Linked DNA regions of Symmachiella macrocystis. The protein of the gene in region 1 interacts with the protein of each later gene in a pairwise test. Links are inferred from orthologs where the notes say so. Each region holds a gene or a part of one and is shown on either strand. Other genes may lie near its edges.

Region 1 (7,538 bases):
GCCACGGTTTTCATCACCCGCATCGCACAAAAATCGCTACGAGACGCACTGCCGGCCAGCGCACCCAGCGAAAGCCCCGAAGCCAAGCAGAGCTCCGACCAACCACCCCCTGACGGAGACCCACCCGTTGTCTGATCCGATTGAAGTCCTCCCAGCCGACTCCTACAACGCCGAGCTCGTCGCGAACGTACATCCGTCGGACTGGAAAAACCCGCAACCGCAGCCGCGGTATCATCTCGTGATCATCGGAGCCGGCACCGCCGGACTGGTCGCAGCCATCGGCGCCGCTGGATTGGGAGCCAAGGTGGCGTTGATTGAACGGAATCTGATGGGAGGCGATTGCCTCAACGTGGGCTGCGTCCCCTCCAAAGCGCTGATCCGTTCCTCGCGCGTCGCCGCTCAAATCCGCCGGGCGGCTGAGTTCGGCGTGAATGTTTCTGGCGAAGTCACTGTCGACTTCCCCGCCGTGATGCAGCGCATGCGCCGCCTGCGGGCCGAGATTAGCCCACACGACTCAGCGGCACGATTTCGCGACAACGGCGTCGATGTCTTTCTGGGTCAGGGAGCCTTTACCAGCTCCGATAAGATCGAGGTGGACGGGCAAACATTGAATTTCAAAAAAGCCGTGATCGCCACCGGCGGGCGGGCAGTTATGCCCCCGATCCCCGGACTCGACGACGTAGCTTATCTCACGAACGAAACTCTGTTTACCTTAACCGAGCTTCCCCGCCGACTGGCCGTCATCGGCGGTGGCCCGATCGGCTGCGAAATGGTGCAAGCCTTCGCCCGCTTCGGCTCGCACGTCACCTTGCTGGAATCCAACTCGCACGTTCTTCACCGAGAAGATGCAGAGGCAGCAGCAATCGTTCAGCAAGCCTTGGTCGCCGATGGCGTGGACCTTCACGTCGATTGTCACATTGATTCCGTCCGCGACAACGGCACTGATAAATCAATCACCTTCATCGCAGGCGGCGCGGCGAGGCAGATCGATTGCGATGCGATTCTGGTCAGCGCCGGACGGCAACCGAACGTCGAAGGGCTTGGCCTGGAAGCTGCCGGCGTTGAATACGACAAAAAAACCGGCGTGGTTGTCGATGACAAGCTCCGCACAACGAATCACAATGTCTTTGCCGCCGGTGATATCTGCTTTCCCTACAAATTCACCCACACCGCCGATGCCATGGCCCGTATCGTTATCCAGAACGCGCTGTTCAAAGGCCGGGCCAAGACGTCCTCGCTCAACATCCCCTGGTGTACTTTCACCGACCCGGAGATTGCCCACGTCGGACTCTCTGAGTACCAGGCCCAAGAAAAAGGATTCGAGGTCGATACGTTCAAGCAGGAACTGTCCGGCGTCGACCGGGCAATTTTAGATGGCGGAACCGATGGTTTCATCAAAATCCATCTGCGACGCGGCACCGATAAAATCATCGGCGCCACCATCGTCGCCTCTCATGCGGGAGACATGATCTCACAAATCACGACAGCAATGACCGGCAACGTGGGCCTGGGCAAGATCGCCAAAACGATCCACCCCTACCCCACCCAAGCCGAAGCCATCAAACGCACCGCCGACGCCTACAACCGCACCCGGCTCACACCGCTGGTGAAAAAGCTGTTTGAGAAATGGCTGTCCTGGACGCTGTGAAATACAACTAACTCGATACGTCCAGCAATTCCCGCACGCGGTCCAAAATTTCGGCCGCTTCTGCCATGCGGCCGGGGCCGACTTGGCCGCAGCTGAGCCAGCCGCTGCCTGGTTCGATGAACAGTACACCGTCTTCGCGCAGTTGCGCGATGTTGCGCTGCACGGATGGCTTTTGCCACATTTCGCTATTCATTGCCGGCGCCATCAAGATGGGGCCGGTGTGCGTCAGTGCGATGGTGGAGAGCAAATCGTCGGCGAGGCCGTGTGCGAATTTTGCCAGACAATTCGCCGAGGCGGGGGCCACGACCAGCAAATCCGCACGGCGGACCAAGCCAATGTGCTCACCGATATGGTGTTCTTGCGGTTGAAAGAGTTGCCGATGCACCGGGCGCCCGGTCAGGGCTTCAAACGTCGTCGGGCCGATGAATTTCTCGGCGGAGGTGGTCATGACCACCGAAACCCCCGCGCCGGCTTGAACCAACCGGCTGCAGAGTTCGGCCGTCTTATAGGCGGCGATGCCACCTGTCACGCCCAATAATACTTCGCGGTCATTCATGGATCGTTCTCAATCTGGCCGGGGCGGCGGGATCAACCGGTCCTTCCCAGTCATTGAATACAAAACCTATCCATCGAGCATGATGCGTGACGAAACAGATTCCTGCCAGCCGTTTGCAAACCCTCAGACACGTCGCGCTGAGACCGCTCTGCGAGTTTTCAGAACTAACTCAACTAGGTTTTGATACGGGCTTTAGAGATCTTCCAGGCTGGGACCGGCGTCGTCACCGTCGGCATCCGGACCCTCGTCGGCGGCAATCGCCAAGTTCCCCGAGTTGTCGAGATAGATTTTATCTTCCATGATTTCGCGAATCACGATCTCCATGGCATCCTTGGATTGAATTTCCACCAAGGGCCGGGAACCGCGGTTGAGCGCCACCATTCGCTTTTGAATCAATGTGGATAGCTTAAACCGGCCGCCCACTTTATTGACAATCTGTTCTTCCATCAGTTCATCGTACAATGTCTTAACCCTCCGCACTTGCAAGTATGTGACAGATCTCGGAGACCGCTCGGTCCAAGTCGTCGTTGACTACGATATGTTTGTATTCTTTAGACAGTTTCAATTCCCGTCGAGCCGTTTCCAATCGCTGCTGGATCGCATCTTCCGACTCCGTCCCGCGGTTGCGCAGGCGTTGTTCATAGTCCCCTTCCGAGGCGGTCGTCAAAAACACCGACACCGCGTCGGGGTATTCCTTGATGATCGACAAAGCACCTTGGACGTCGATTTCCAAGAAGGCCCATGCCCCGGCTTGTTGGGCGCGGGTCAGTTCGCTACGCAGTGTGCCGTACCAGTTTCCGTTGCCGTGCACTTCCTCGCATTCGATGAATTCTCCGGCTTGGCGTTTTTGCTCAAATTCCTCTGGCGACAAAAAGTAGTAATCCCGCCCGTTGACCTCACCCGCCCGCGGTGGTCGTGTTGTGGCTGAGACCACCTTGACCAATTGTACCGGCGCCACGTTCACCAGACGGTCCACAATCGTCGACTTTCCGCTTCCACTTGGTCCGGAAAGCACTAAGACGCGAATATCAACAAAAGGGCGAGTTTCCGGTGCGGTCACGGTGCAAGCTGAGTTCGACAAAATGGGTTAAGGGGTAATCGTGTGAATTCAATTCCCGTTTCGACACGGTCGTATTACCGGTCGGCCGGGGGGAGCCTATTCTATATTCTGCAACATTTCCCGCATCTTTTCGATGGCGGCCTTCATTTCCACCACGCTGTGGGCAATCTGCACGTCGTTCGCCTTGGAGCCGATCGTGTTGATCTCGCGAAACATCTCTTGGCTGAGAAACTCCAGCTTCCGCCCGGACGACGACTTCTCGTTCAGAAACGCAGCCAATTGATCCAGGTGGCACTCCAATCGCGCGATTTCTTCGTTGATGTCGGCTCGGTCGGAAAAAATACTGACGTCGCGAATCAGGTTGGTTTCATCGACCTTGGCATCCGTTTCGGCCAATGTCTTTCGTACGCGGTCTAGGATTTTTTCGCGGTATTCACTGACCACCAACGGGGCGCGTTCTCGCGTTTTTTGTAACTGTTTGGCGATAATCTCTTTTTGCAGGAGCAAATCCTCCCGCATGGACCGGCCTTCTTCTTCGCGAAACAGTTGAAGGTTCTTTAGCGCTCCGTGCAGGCAGTCTTGAATGATTTTCCAGTCGGCGTCGATGTCGATGTTGCGTTTACTGTCATCGATCACAGCATTGGGCAGTGCCAACAAATCGGTAAGCGGCCCGACCGCCACGTCACCCATTTTTGCCGCGAGTCCTTGCAACTGTTCACTGAGAGTTTGCAGCGCCATTTCATTGAGCCGCACATCGGCAGCTGTGGCAACCCGTTCTACGCGAACCGCGACCATCACCGTTCCCCGCGAGATATACTCGCGCGCGATCTTCTCGATTTCGCCTTCGAAAGCCCCGTACACATCGGCGCATTTGATAGACAGTTTGAGGTAGCGATTGTTGACGGTACGTACTTCGACGGACACGCTCATGCGGTCGTCTTGGTGGCGCGTTTCGCCAAACCCGGTCATACTCAACAGCACGTCGATTACGCCTTGTTGCTCATATCAATGGCCATTCGCCGATTGCGGCGTAACTGTGGGGGGGGGTCCGTCCCGATACTATTCCTGCTTTTCGGGAGTGCCGCTCGTCGTATCGGCGGGGGGAGTTGCCGGCTGCGTTTCTTCTTCGAGCGAACCCAGGTCCAACTCGCCGGCCGCTTCATCACCGTCGGCTTTCGGCGTCTCGTCCTGACTTTCCGCATCCCCTTTGTCCTTACCGGCGCTGACGCCAGCAGTAGGATTATTGCCGAGGGTTCCCCCATCGTACAAGTCGTTCGGCTTGACCACAAAGATCGAGACGCAAGCCAACACGACCCAAAACACGGCCAAACCAACCGTAATTCGTGTGAACACGTCACCCGCCTTGGTCCCGAAGGCGCTTTGCCCCCCGGCCCCGCCCAAGGCACCTGCCAGCCCGCCGCCACGTCCTCGTTGCAGCAGGATAATAAACATCAACAACAGACCGGTGATGGTCAGCAAAACTAAAATGAAAGTTCCCATGACTTCCTTTCAACGCCGCCGCGGATCGGCGCCAGCAAATTAAATGGACGTGCCCCGTGGCGTTGGTCCCGGTGGTCGTGAATAGGTCAAATGCAATTTAAGACGCGGCAACTTGCTGCGCCGCTTCGATGATCGGCACGAATAAATCCGTTTTCAGACTCGCGCCGCCGACCAGAACACCGTCGATATTCGGCTGCGACATCAATTCCGCAGCGTTGTCCGGTTTGACACTGCCGCCGTAGAGGATCCGCGTGGCCTCGGCGACCTCTGAATTGTAACGACCCGCCAGCCATTTGCGAACATGAGCATGGGCGGATTCCGCTTGTTCTTTGGAAGCCGTCACGCCGGTGCCGATGGCCCACACCGGTTCGTAGGCCACTGCGACATTCGCCATGTCTGCGTCGCTAACCCCTTTCAGCGATCCAGTCAATTGTGCGTCGACGACCGCTTCGGTTTGATTGGCTTCGCGATCACTCAGCAATTCCCCCACGCAGAGCATCACTTTCAGCCCCGCTTTGAGTGCTGCGGCGACCTTTTTGTTGATCAGCTCATCCGTTTCGCCAATGACGTGACGCCGTTCGCTGTGCCCCAGAATCACCCAGCCGCACCCGACATCGGCAAGCATGTCGGCCGAGACTTCGCCCGTGAAGGCCCCTTCAGGTTCGTGGTAAACGTCCTGTGCGCCCAATTGCACACCACTGCCATCTACGGCCCCGCCCACGGCCCGTAAATACGGGTATGGGGGACAAACCAGCGCGTCAATCGCTGACTCATCCGCCGGAACAGCCGCTGCGACCCCCTCGGCGAGTTGCTTTGCCGAGGCTCCCAGCAGGTTCATTTTCCAGTTCCCGGCAACAAATAGCCGCCTCATAACACCATATCCTTCAAATTAGCTCTCTAAGAATTTGCCGCCAGTCTGCACATCGAGCGACTGCGGCACAAATTGTATGTTCAACGACTCCCCACCAGCCGATCGATTCCCACGAGGCACTGCAGCAACGCCAATGCGGAACCTCGCCATCGGGAGACGACCATGATCGAGGGGAGGGAGCGCCCCGTCGCGATTCTCGTGCCCACGCCGGGAAACGTCAAGGCGGACGCAGCCTGGAAAATCCCCGTAGTTAGCCGAGAACGGTCAGGACCGTTGCACCAAACCGAGCGTTCCGTGCTCAACACAGCAATCGGTCGAGGGGCATGGGTTATTCAATCGAAGGGCTGCGGGGATACGAACCTAGCACTTCGATCCGCACCGCACGCCGCTCCAGTTCTGACAATGCACGTTTGACCCGGGCCTCTTTGGAATGTCCTTCAAAGTCCAAGAAGAACAAATAACCCACTTCCGGCCCCTTCAACGGAAACGACTCGATCCAGGTCAAGTTGACCTTGTTTCGCTTGAAGATCGCCAATGTGTCGGCCAGCGAGCCTGGTTTGTGCGAAATTTGCAGCAGAATCGCTGTCTTGTCATCGCCCGACGCCTTGTTCACGTGATCACCGATCACGGCAAAGCGAGTGACGTTGTTCTTGTTGTCTTGAATATCTTCAGCCACGATCTGCAGGTCATACTCGGTCGAGGCTTGCCAGCTGGCAATGGCTCCCACACCTTGCTTGTCGCGCGCCAACTGAGCGGCTGTCGACGTACTGGTGACCTCAATCAACCGTGCTTGCGGCATATTGCGGCTGAGCCAGTCACGACATTGCGAAAGTGCTTGCGGTTTGCTGTAGATTTCCGTGATTTCGCCGCGGGGACAGCGTGACATCAGATTGTGATGGATGCTGATTTGGACTTCGGCGCAGATTTTCAAAGGCAACCGCGTGAACATATCCAAAGTGTCGACCACGCGCCCATCGGTACTGTTTTCGATGGGAACGATGCCAAAATCGGCCAGTCCGCGATTCACTTCCTCGAACACCGTGGCAATACTATTGACCGGAATGAAATCGGCCGTCTTGCCAAAACGTTCGATAGCGGCGAGATGTGTAAAGCTAAAAGCGGGTCCCAGGTAAGCGATCCGCTGAGTCTTGACTAAGCTTTTACCACCGTTGATGATTTCCCGAAAGACGCTACGGACAGCTTGGATTGGCAGCGGTCCTTTATGGGCGTTTTGAACTTGTTGCCACATTTCATCGTCAATCGCGGGATTGAATGTGGCTTGTTGTGGGTTGGGCATCTTATTGAGCGACTTGGCCGTGAGCTCCGCGCGCTTGTTAATCAGCTTGAGGATTTCGCGGTCCAGCTTTTTTAACTGAACGTCAATCGTTCCGCTGCCGCGCTTTGCAGGCGCCTTCCGTGTGGCTGGCGCTGACGCGGGTTTCTTGCGTTTTGCGGACGTAGCTTTCGCCGCTGGCCGTTTGGCGGCTGGGCGTTTGGTTGCGGTGCGTTTTTTCGCAGGTCTTTTAGCTTTTGCCATGCGAGCCTTTCGGGCGGAGTCTCACGCCCCTGGTCAGAGGGTGCCGGCCGCCCGTCAAGACTGCGGGCGTAAGTCATTATTATGAATACTGTTGCGTCTGGTTGCTCGTCTTGAGTCGTGAAAGCCGTCCTGGTAGCTGTCCTATTCAGTGGAAGGAGCAATGCACGGCTCTCACCGAACGTTGCTCTAGTCTCCATGCGAATGCGTGCGGGGAATACGCTGACCCCCGTTTTTGCCGGATTTTTACCCAAAATTCGCAAGTCGTTGTTGTACTTCTCGGTGCGCCAAGTGTCAAGTTGCGGGAGACACCCAGAGGGCTGACTACTCCAGGCAGTGCGGTACACGTCCCCCAAACCATCAAGTCTA
Region 2 (7,458 bases), 3.8 Mb from region 1 along the record:
TCGAGGACGACTTGCAACAAAACGTCTCCCAATTCCTCGATAATCAATTCATCATCGCCCGAATCAATAGCTTCGAGCAGTTCGTAAGTCTCCTCAAGGGTGTAGGGCTTGATCGATTCGAGAGTTTGTTGGCGATCCCACGGGCAGCCGGAAGGGCTGCGCAAACGGGCAACGACATCCACCAGTTGGACAAAGACCTCACTGACTTGTTGCGCATCGGGGGGAATGCCCATTGTTGTCGGCGGATCGGCGGGTGTTTTCTCAGTGTGCGACATATTGGAAACGGAATAGGCAGAGCGAAGAGGCAATGATTACTGTGGTGAGGAGACTTTGGTCATTTCTATGTAGTGGCGGTGGCGTTGTAAAGTTCGACACGAATGCCTTTGGCAAATGGCGACCGCGGCGATATGATGCGGTTGGGTTTGTTGAGAAGAATGCCGAGTAAATTATCGCACCAGCAGAGGAGTTATCGTGAAAAAGGTTGGCCGAACAGTGTTATCACGCGGGGTGTTGGTCCCGGTCATTCTCACCTGTGCGGCAGTGAGCACCGTGACTGCTTGGGGGTGGGCGGATGAGGCTGCTCAAATCGAGAAAAAAGAAATGGCCTTGCTAGAAACCTTCAACAAAGAATTCGTGCATATCACTCCGGGCAAAGGAAAGTTTCCTGAATCGTTTTCGATGGGCAGCGAGACGGGTGAGGATACGGAACGTCCGGTGCGGAAGGTGACGCTCAAGTACGATTTCTGGATGGCAAAATATGAAGTACCGCAAGATCTGTACGAAGCCGTCATGGGGAAAAACCCCAGTCGATGGAAAGGTCCGCGGAATTCTGTAGAAATGATGGACATTCGACAGGCTGTTGAATTCTGTCGCCGGGCGACGAAAAAGATGCGTGCTGCCCAATTGCTGAAACCGGACGAAGAGATCCGGCTTCCCAGTGAAGCGGAGTGGGAATATTGCTGCCGTGCGGGGTCAACGACCGCCTATAGCTATGGCGAGAGTGCCAAGGGTGACGGAGACGTCGGCAAAGAGGCTTCGGTGTTAAGTGCGTATGCTTGGCACACGGGGAATGCGGCGGGCAACGACCCCCCAGTCGGCGCGCTGAAGCCGAATGCGTGGGGGCTGTACGACATGCATGGTTACCTGTGGGAATTCGTCAGTGACAGTTGGAGCGATGATTATTCGGCTGCGCCGACAGACGGAAAAAGCCATGCCCCGCAGCGCGCATTGGGCAAAGACGGACAGGTTGTGATGCGTGGTGGGTCCTGGAAAGATCGCTATGAAGAACTCCGGAGCAGCGTTCGAAAGAAGGGTCCGAACGGTTTGAAAGACGATGCTGTTGGGTTTCGCTGCGTGAAAGATCGCGTCAAACCTTAATTTCCTCTCCAAATCGATATTGTGAATATTCCAAATTTGTGGCCATTTTGACGTTACTTTCCATCGCAAGTTGTTTACGCTTGCCTCTTAACGGTGATGTGCGTACGCGCAACAGCGACGTGCAGAAGTTCAGGCGAGGGGGAGTGGCTCCTTCGGTTGAGCGACAGACCACCGCGAGCCGCTCGTACAGATTCCCAAACAACTCCGGTTTTTTGGTGGCCTGGCAGTGGTTATCGATCAACGACATGATTTCGCTACGTAGAGTCCGGTTGCCCGAGAAATGCAAAGTCATTTCGCCGGCATCCACAAAGTTCATCAGGATGTAGTTATGAATTCGGAACAGTCCACTTCAAGTCACAATCCCAATACTAATCAGACGCCCGTGGATGAGCCCGCCGAAGCTGGCGTCGATCAAAAGCCCGCTGACAGCGAAGAGTCATCGCTCCCTACGGCGTCGCCCGAGGCGGGACGGACTGAACCGGAAACCCCGGCTGTGGCCGCCAGCTCTCCCGAGGAGACGAAGCCCGCTGCCGAAGCAACCGATGCTGTTGCCAGTTCACCGGAGCCGCCAGCAGAAGCTGCAGCACCCGAAACGGAAACGCCAGCTACTGAAGCACCGGTCGCAGCATCAACCCCTGATGCGGCGAGTGCGGAACCAGCAGCGCGGCCGCGTGTGAAACTGAACCCGACTGTCGATCCGGCTATGTCTGTGGCGATTCCCAGTCCGTCGCTTGCCGATTCCCGACCGACTAAGCCATCCACCGAGACAGAACCGACCGGTGAAGAAGCGGCTGCAGTCGCTGAAGCACAGGCTGTCCAGTCGACACCTCCTCCGCCCGCGACGCCCTCAGCCGATCCGGTGGCGCTCCCCCCGGCGAACGTCGACTTAGAAGCGGACGTCGAAGCGGAACTTGCCGCTGCCTTAGCTGGCGAAAAACCGACCGAGACGCCGAAGGTTGTGGCGGCTGAAGGTGGGGAAACGACGGAACCGGTCACTGAAGAAGACCTCGAGCCGGGCACAAAACTCAAAGGCCGCGTGCAGTCGATCCAAAAGGACAGCATTCTGCTCGACGTCGGTTTTCGTTCGTCAGCCATGATTCAGCTGCGGCAGTTCGAAGGGCGCAAGCAACCGCAGCTGGGGCAGGAACTAGAAATTGTCATTGATCGTTTCGACGCCGCTGACGGTTTATTGTTAGCCAGTCTGCCGCGGATGGCTCGTTCCGCTGGCAATTGGGATGAAGTCTCGGTCGGACAGATCGTAGACTGTTTGGTCAAAAAATCGAATAAAGGCGGACTGGAAGTCACCGTCAGCAACTTGCGGGGATTCATGCCGGCCAGCCAAGTTGACTTGGGTTTTGTGGAGAGTTTGGACGAATACGTCGGCCAAAAGCTGACCGTGAAGATTATTGAAGTCAAACCCGAGAAACGAAACCTGGTGGTCAGCCGCCGCGCCTACCAGCAGTCCGAGCGGGAAGAAGTTGCTCAAGACTTGTGGAAAACGTTGGAAGCAGGTCAAACGCATTCCGGCACGATCAAGACCGTCAAGGATTATGGGGCGTTCGTCGACATCGGCGGGATTGACGGCTTGTTGCACGTGGCTGAGATGAGTTGGACGCGGGTCAATCATCCGCGCGACATTCTCAAAGTCGGGCAACAACTCGACGTGCAGTTGATTTCGGTCGACGCCGAGAAAAAGAAAATCAGCCTGAGCCTTAAGCAGTTGAAGAAAAACCCCTGGGATGACTGCGTGCAGCGGTATCCCGTGGAGTCGATTGTTCAGGGCAAGGTGACCAACATCACCAATTTTGGCGCTTTCATCGAAATTGAAGAGGGCGTCGAAGGGTTGATTCACATCAGCGAAATCGACTATCGCCGCATCAACAAAGTGTCGGACGTCTTGAAAGAAGGGCAGGAAGTGGAGGCCAAGGTTGTTTCCATTGATGGGGAACGCAAACGGATTGGCCTGTCGATGAAAGCCCTCAAGGCCAAACCGGAGACGGCGAAAAAGCCCAAGGATGAAGACCTCTCACCCAGCGGCGGAGAAGCGTACCAACGCAAACGCAAAGGTCCGCTCAAAGGGGGCACAGGCGGCAGCAGCGGACCGCTGTTTGGTTGATCGTATTAGCGGTGTTACGATGGTTTCGTAGACCGCTGGTGGCGGATTCCGGCAACCCCTGTTCTTGGTGTTGCGATCTAATTAATCCTTGATCCATGTTTCATCCGTGTTCCCTCTGTGGCTAAAATACCCGCCACGGCATTCATGATGGTCCACTTGATTCGACAGGCTAAAGGAGACACGCCCCGTGACCACGCTACTCGACCGGTTTTTGCGCTATGTACGGATTGATACGCAAGCCGATGAAACCAGCGACACTTCACCTAGCACGAGCAAACAACTGACATTATCGCGGCTACTGGCCGAGGAATGTGAGGCGATCGGGCTAGCGGATGTCTCCTGCGACAAGTTCGGCAACGTGATGGCCACGATTCCCGCGACGGTGGATCACGACGCCCCGGTGATCGTCTGGGTGGCACATGTCGACACGTCGCCCGAATTCACAGCCGAGAACGTCAAGCCGATCGTGCATGAGAATTACTCCGGCGGCGACATCGTATTGCCGGGCGATTCGACGCAAGTGATTCGCGTGGATGACAATCCCGTTTTGCGGGAGTTGATCGGTTCGACGATTATCACCACCGACGGAACAACGTTGTTGGGGGCGGATGACAAAGCTGGGGTGGCGGTGATCATGACCGCGGCGGCGTGGCTGATTTGCGATAATACCTTGCCGCGTGGGCCGGTGCGGGTTTGTTTTACCTGCGACGAAGAGATCGGGCGGGGGACGGAGAACCTGGATCTGAAAAAACTGGGCGGCGTCTGCGGTTATACGCTCGACGGTGAAGGGCGGGGAATGATCGACAACGAGACCTTCTCGGCCGATCAAGCGGTGATCACCGTGACGGGCGTGAACACGCATCCATCAAAGGGCAAAGGGGTGATGGTCAATGCGATTCGGATTTTAAGCCGCTATATCGCCGCAATGCCGACCGATTGGCTGAGTCCGGAAACGACTGACGACCGCAATGGGTTTTTGCATCCGTATGTCTTCGAAGGGGGCGTAGCGCAGTCGACGGCACGGATTATTCTACGGGATTTCGATACGGCGAAATTGGCGGAGTATGCGGAACTGTTGGAGGAAATTGCCGAGCCGCTTCGGGAAGAATTTCCAGAGGCCAAGATCGACGTGGCGATTTCGCAGCAGTATCGCAATATGGCCGACGGTTTGAAAACCGAGCCGCGGGCGGTCGCCAAAGCGGTCGAAGCGATGCAAGCGGTGGGGATCGATCCGCTACTGAGCATCATTCGCGGCGGGACAGACGGCTCGCTTTTAACAGAACAAGGCCTGCCAACACCGAACCTTTCCACCGGCCAACACAACCCACACTCGCCACGAGAATGGGCGAGTCTGGATGAGATGCAAACGGCAGCGGATGTGTTGATTAAGCTGGCTGAAGCGTGGAGCACGGAGCGGGTTTGAGCTTAACGCAGCGGAGCCGTAATCTAATCTGACCGTTCATTGCTTAGCCACAGATTGAACACGGATAAAACACAGATTTTCCGTCGGGACTCTCTAACATCCCAAACCGACGGCTTGCCGTCGCATTGTGCGTTCCGTGCCAGACGACGCGCCGGTGTATTGGCAGCGGTGTATATCGCTCGAGCGCTCTCTGCTAACTCAAGTCTCTTTTAAAAACGATCTTCCCGCCACGTAGCGGTCATTCCTGAACCGGTTGATCCTGGTTCCTTTTCTTTGCGGCCTTGGCGAGTTTGCGTGAGGCTTTTTTTCTGCGTTTTTGGGAATATCCGAGATCGATGAGGCCGGTGACAGTCCTCCTCGACTGATGTCGATCATGATATTTGCTGGGTGACTCAGTCGGGCAGGCATTGTATTTGACCCAACCGTGTTAGACTGGGGAAGACGGGATGCTTGTGTTCTGATTGCTCTTGACGGATTTCGCGGATTGTCTTAAATCCACGCGGCGATTTGGGATGGGCTCTCCCCTTTTAGGATTTCAGGAGTGTATACCGGTGAATGCAGTTGCAAAAGAAGTGTGGACGAGAATGCCGGTTTTCGTGAGAAGATTCCTGCACGCGACCAAAACCGATCTGCTCGCCAGACGCTCGCAAAATCAACAAGTCGGTATGGAGAAAGATAGGAACTGGCAGAAGTATTTCTCCGACCAACTTTCCGGCAGGGGGTTGGAGATCGGGGCTCTGCACCAACCGATGCTGACCCATGACCGGATGCAGGTCGACTATATCGATCGTTTGACCACAGCGGACTTGCGGCTACAGTACCCCGAACTCAACAATTTGCCGTTGGTTGAACCGAACCTCATTGGTGATGGGGAAACGTTGGCGAACGTGGAGAATGACAGCTACGATTTTCTGGTTGCATCGCATGTCATCGAACACATGAAAAACCCGCTGGGCTCATTGGCGCAATGGTGCCGCGTGGTCAAGCCAGGAGGGAGAGTCTATCTCGCAGTTCCGGATAAGCGGGCGACCTTTGATGTGAAACGTGAGCGGACCTCGCTTGCGCATCTGATCTTGGATTACCAGCGTCCCTCAGCTGAGCGTGACTATGAACACTACCTCGATTATGCAAATCTGGTGAACCATACCAGCGGCGACGAAGCGATTGTAGAGGCCGACCGACTTTGGGAAATCGACTATAGCATTCATTTTCACGTCTTCATTCCTGAGGACGTCACGGAACTCGTGAATTGGTTTTCCGCTCACGTCTCGCCGGTCAAAATTCTGAAAGGGCCGGTCAGGAATTCGGGCAGCCATGAATTCCACTTCTTGCTGCAAGTGGATTGAATTTGGGGCTGTGCTGCACAACGAAAAAAGCCTCACGCAAAGCCGCAAAACTCGCAAAGCGGTTTGCAATGTCGATTTGATTGGGATGGGTTGTTGTCGATCACGTCGACGCACGACGCAACAGCTTCGGCCGATACCGCCTATCTTATCCCCACCGCGAGAAGCCCCGTGAACGAGGCTCCGTAGTGCACTGTCACGGGCCGATAGACCCGCCGTGAACGACGGGCCTATTACCGCTGCGCGGCCAACGCCGGTAAACCGGCGTCATGCAGATCCCGGCCATCCCGGCCTCCGGACCGGTGCTTGCCAGACTGTCGGTCTTCATCAAAGAACAAACCTGCGTAGAAATCGTCTAGCGCGACTGCGAACGGTCGGTTTGGGTGACCCACCCGGGGTAATTAATCCTCAGCGATTACCTCGACGCCGGATAGGACGGCCTTGTTCGGGCCGGTGGTCCCTAAACCGATGGTGAGGGTTTCTTCGATGGGGATGCCGTGGAACTCACGTATCACCGCACGTTGGGGGCCCTCAGCGGCGGCGGTGATGTCGAAGTCTTTAAGCACGGTTGTGTCTTGTAATGTGACATCGAACTGCCGTTGGCCTGGTTGCAAAGAGGAATTAGGCTCGGTGAAGAAGAGCCGTACCGTGTAGGGCCGGATTGCGACTTCCGCCTTCTTGGGAGCACTGTCCCCTATGTCTAATACCAACTGCGGGGCTCCCTCTTTGTCGCGGTCGCGGGCCTTGGCGACGTGGCTGCCCGAGCCTTCGATGAGAAATGCAACGGCGTTGCCCGGTTTCCAATCGGGACCGTCGACGATTTCCTGCAGCAGGGCTGTCAAATCGGCGGTGCGTTGATCGAGGCCGGTGTCTCCCTCTTTGAGCCACGGTTTGGGTTTCCAATTGACTTCGGCCTTCGTCCGCTTGCGGGAGGAGAGGTTGTCTACTTCCTTTGTAAATTCCGCGGCGTTGGCTGTGGCTTCGGCGGTGATGGTCATATCCGCTTCGGCGCTGGAAGGCTCATCGACTTTGAACTGAATGTAGGCGGACTTAATTTTGGTGCCGCGAGGGATCGGGACGTCCTGAAAACGAATCCCGACCGTTTGGCTGCTGCTATCTTCGACCAATTCCAAGTCACTGCTTCCCAGCGAGACGTCGCCGTTCGAAGCTTCTTCCGCATCGTCGCTGTCCTGTTTGAC

The links.
Region 2: the proteins of tpiA (region 1) and pepT interact in binary tests that used the Escherichia coli proteins (3 or more experiments, as listed by UniProt). The link is inferred for Symmachiella macrocystis from one-to-one orthologs.

Annotation. Positions count from the first base shown.
Region 1 is NZ_SJPP01000001.1:3,969,668-3,977,205, reverse strand. Bases 3,749-6,610 are described here. They hold tpiA (triose-phosphate isomerase), read right to left. Parts: upstream 5,636-6,610; coding sequence 4,862-5,635; downstream 3,749-4,861. Other genes in these bases: pheA (prephenate dehydratase), read right to left, coding at 5,964-6,610; secG (preprotein translocase subunit SecG), read right to left, coding at 4,324-4,764; CA54_RS15390 (YicC/YloC family endoribonuclease), read right to left, coding at 3,749-4,245. Also shown: CA54_RS15415 (TVP38/TMEM64 family protein), read left to right, coding at 1-135; CA54_RS15410 (mercuric reductase), read left to right, coding at 128-1,648; bifunctional phosphopantothenoylcysteine decarboxylase/phosphopantothenate--cysteine ligase CoaBC, read right to left, coding at 1,656-2,204; CA54_RS15400 (DNA-directed RNA polymerase subunit omega), read right to left, coding at 2,397-2,666; gmk (guanylate kinase), read right to left, coding at 2,671-3,264; more of CA54_RS15390, read right to left, coding at 3,361-3,748; more of pheA, read right to left, coding at 6,611-7,172. UniProt on the Escherichia coli protein: Involved in the gluconeogenesis. Catalyzes stereospecifically the conversion of dihydroxyacetone phosphate (DHAP) to D-glyceraldehyde-3-phosphate (G3P).
Region 2 is NZ_SJPP01000001.1:145,055-152,512, reverse strand. The notes cover bases 3,017-5,798. They hold pepT (peptidase T), read left to right. Parts: upstream 3,017-3,680; coding sequence 3,681-4,916; downstream 4,917-5,798. Other genes in these bases: CA54_RS00575 (methyltransferase domain-containing protein), read left to right, coding at 5,582-5,798; CA54_RS00585 (S1 RNA-binding domain-containing protein), read left to right, coding at 3,017-3,493. Outside these bases: mazG (nucleoside triphosphate pyrophosphohydrolase), read right to left, coding at 1-275; CA54_RS00590 (formylglycine-generating enzyme family protein), read left to right, coding at 472-1,377; more of CA54_RS00585, read left to right, coding at 1,706-3,016; more of CA54_RS00575, read left to right, coding at 5,799-6,262; CA54_RS00570 (outer membrane protein assembly factor BamB family protein), read right to left, coding at 6,661-7,458. UniProt on the Escherichia coli protein: Cleaves the N-terminal amino acid of tripeptides.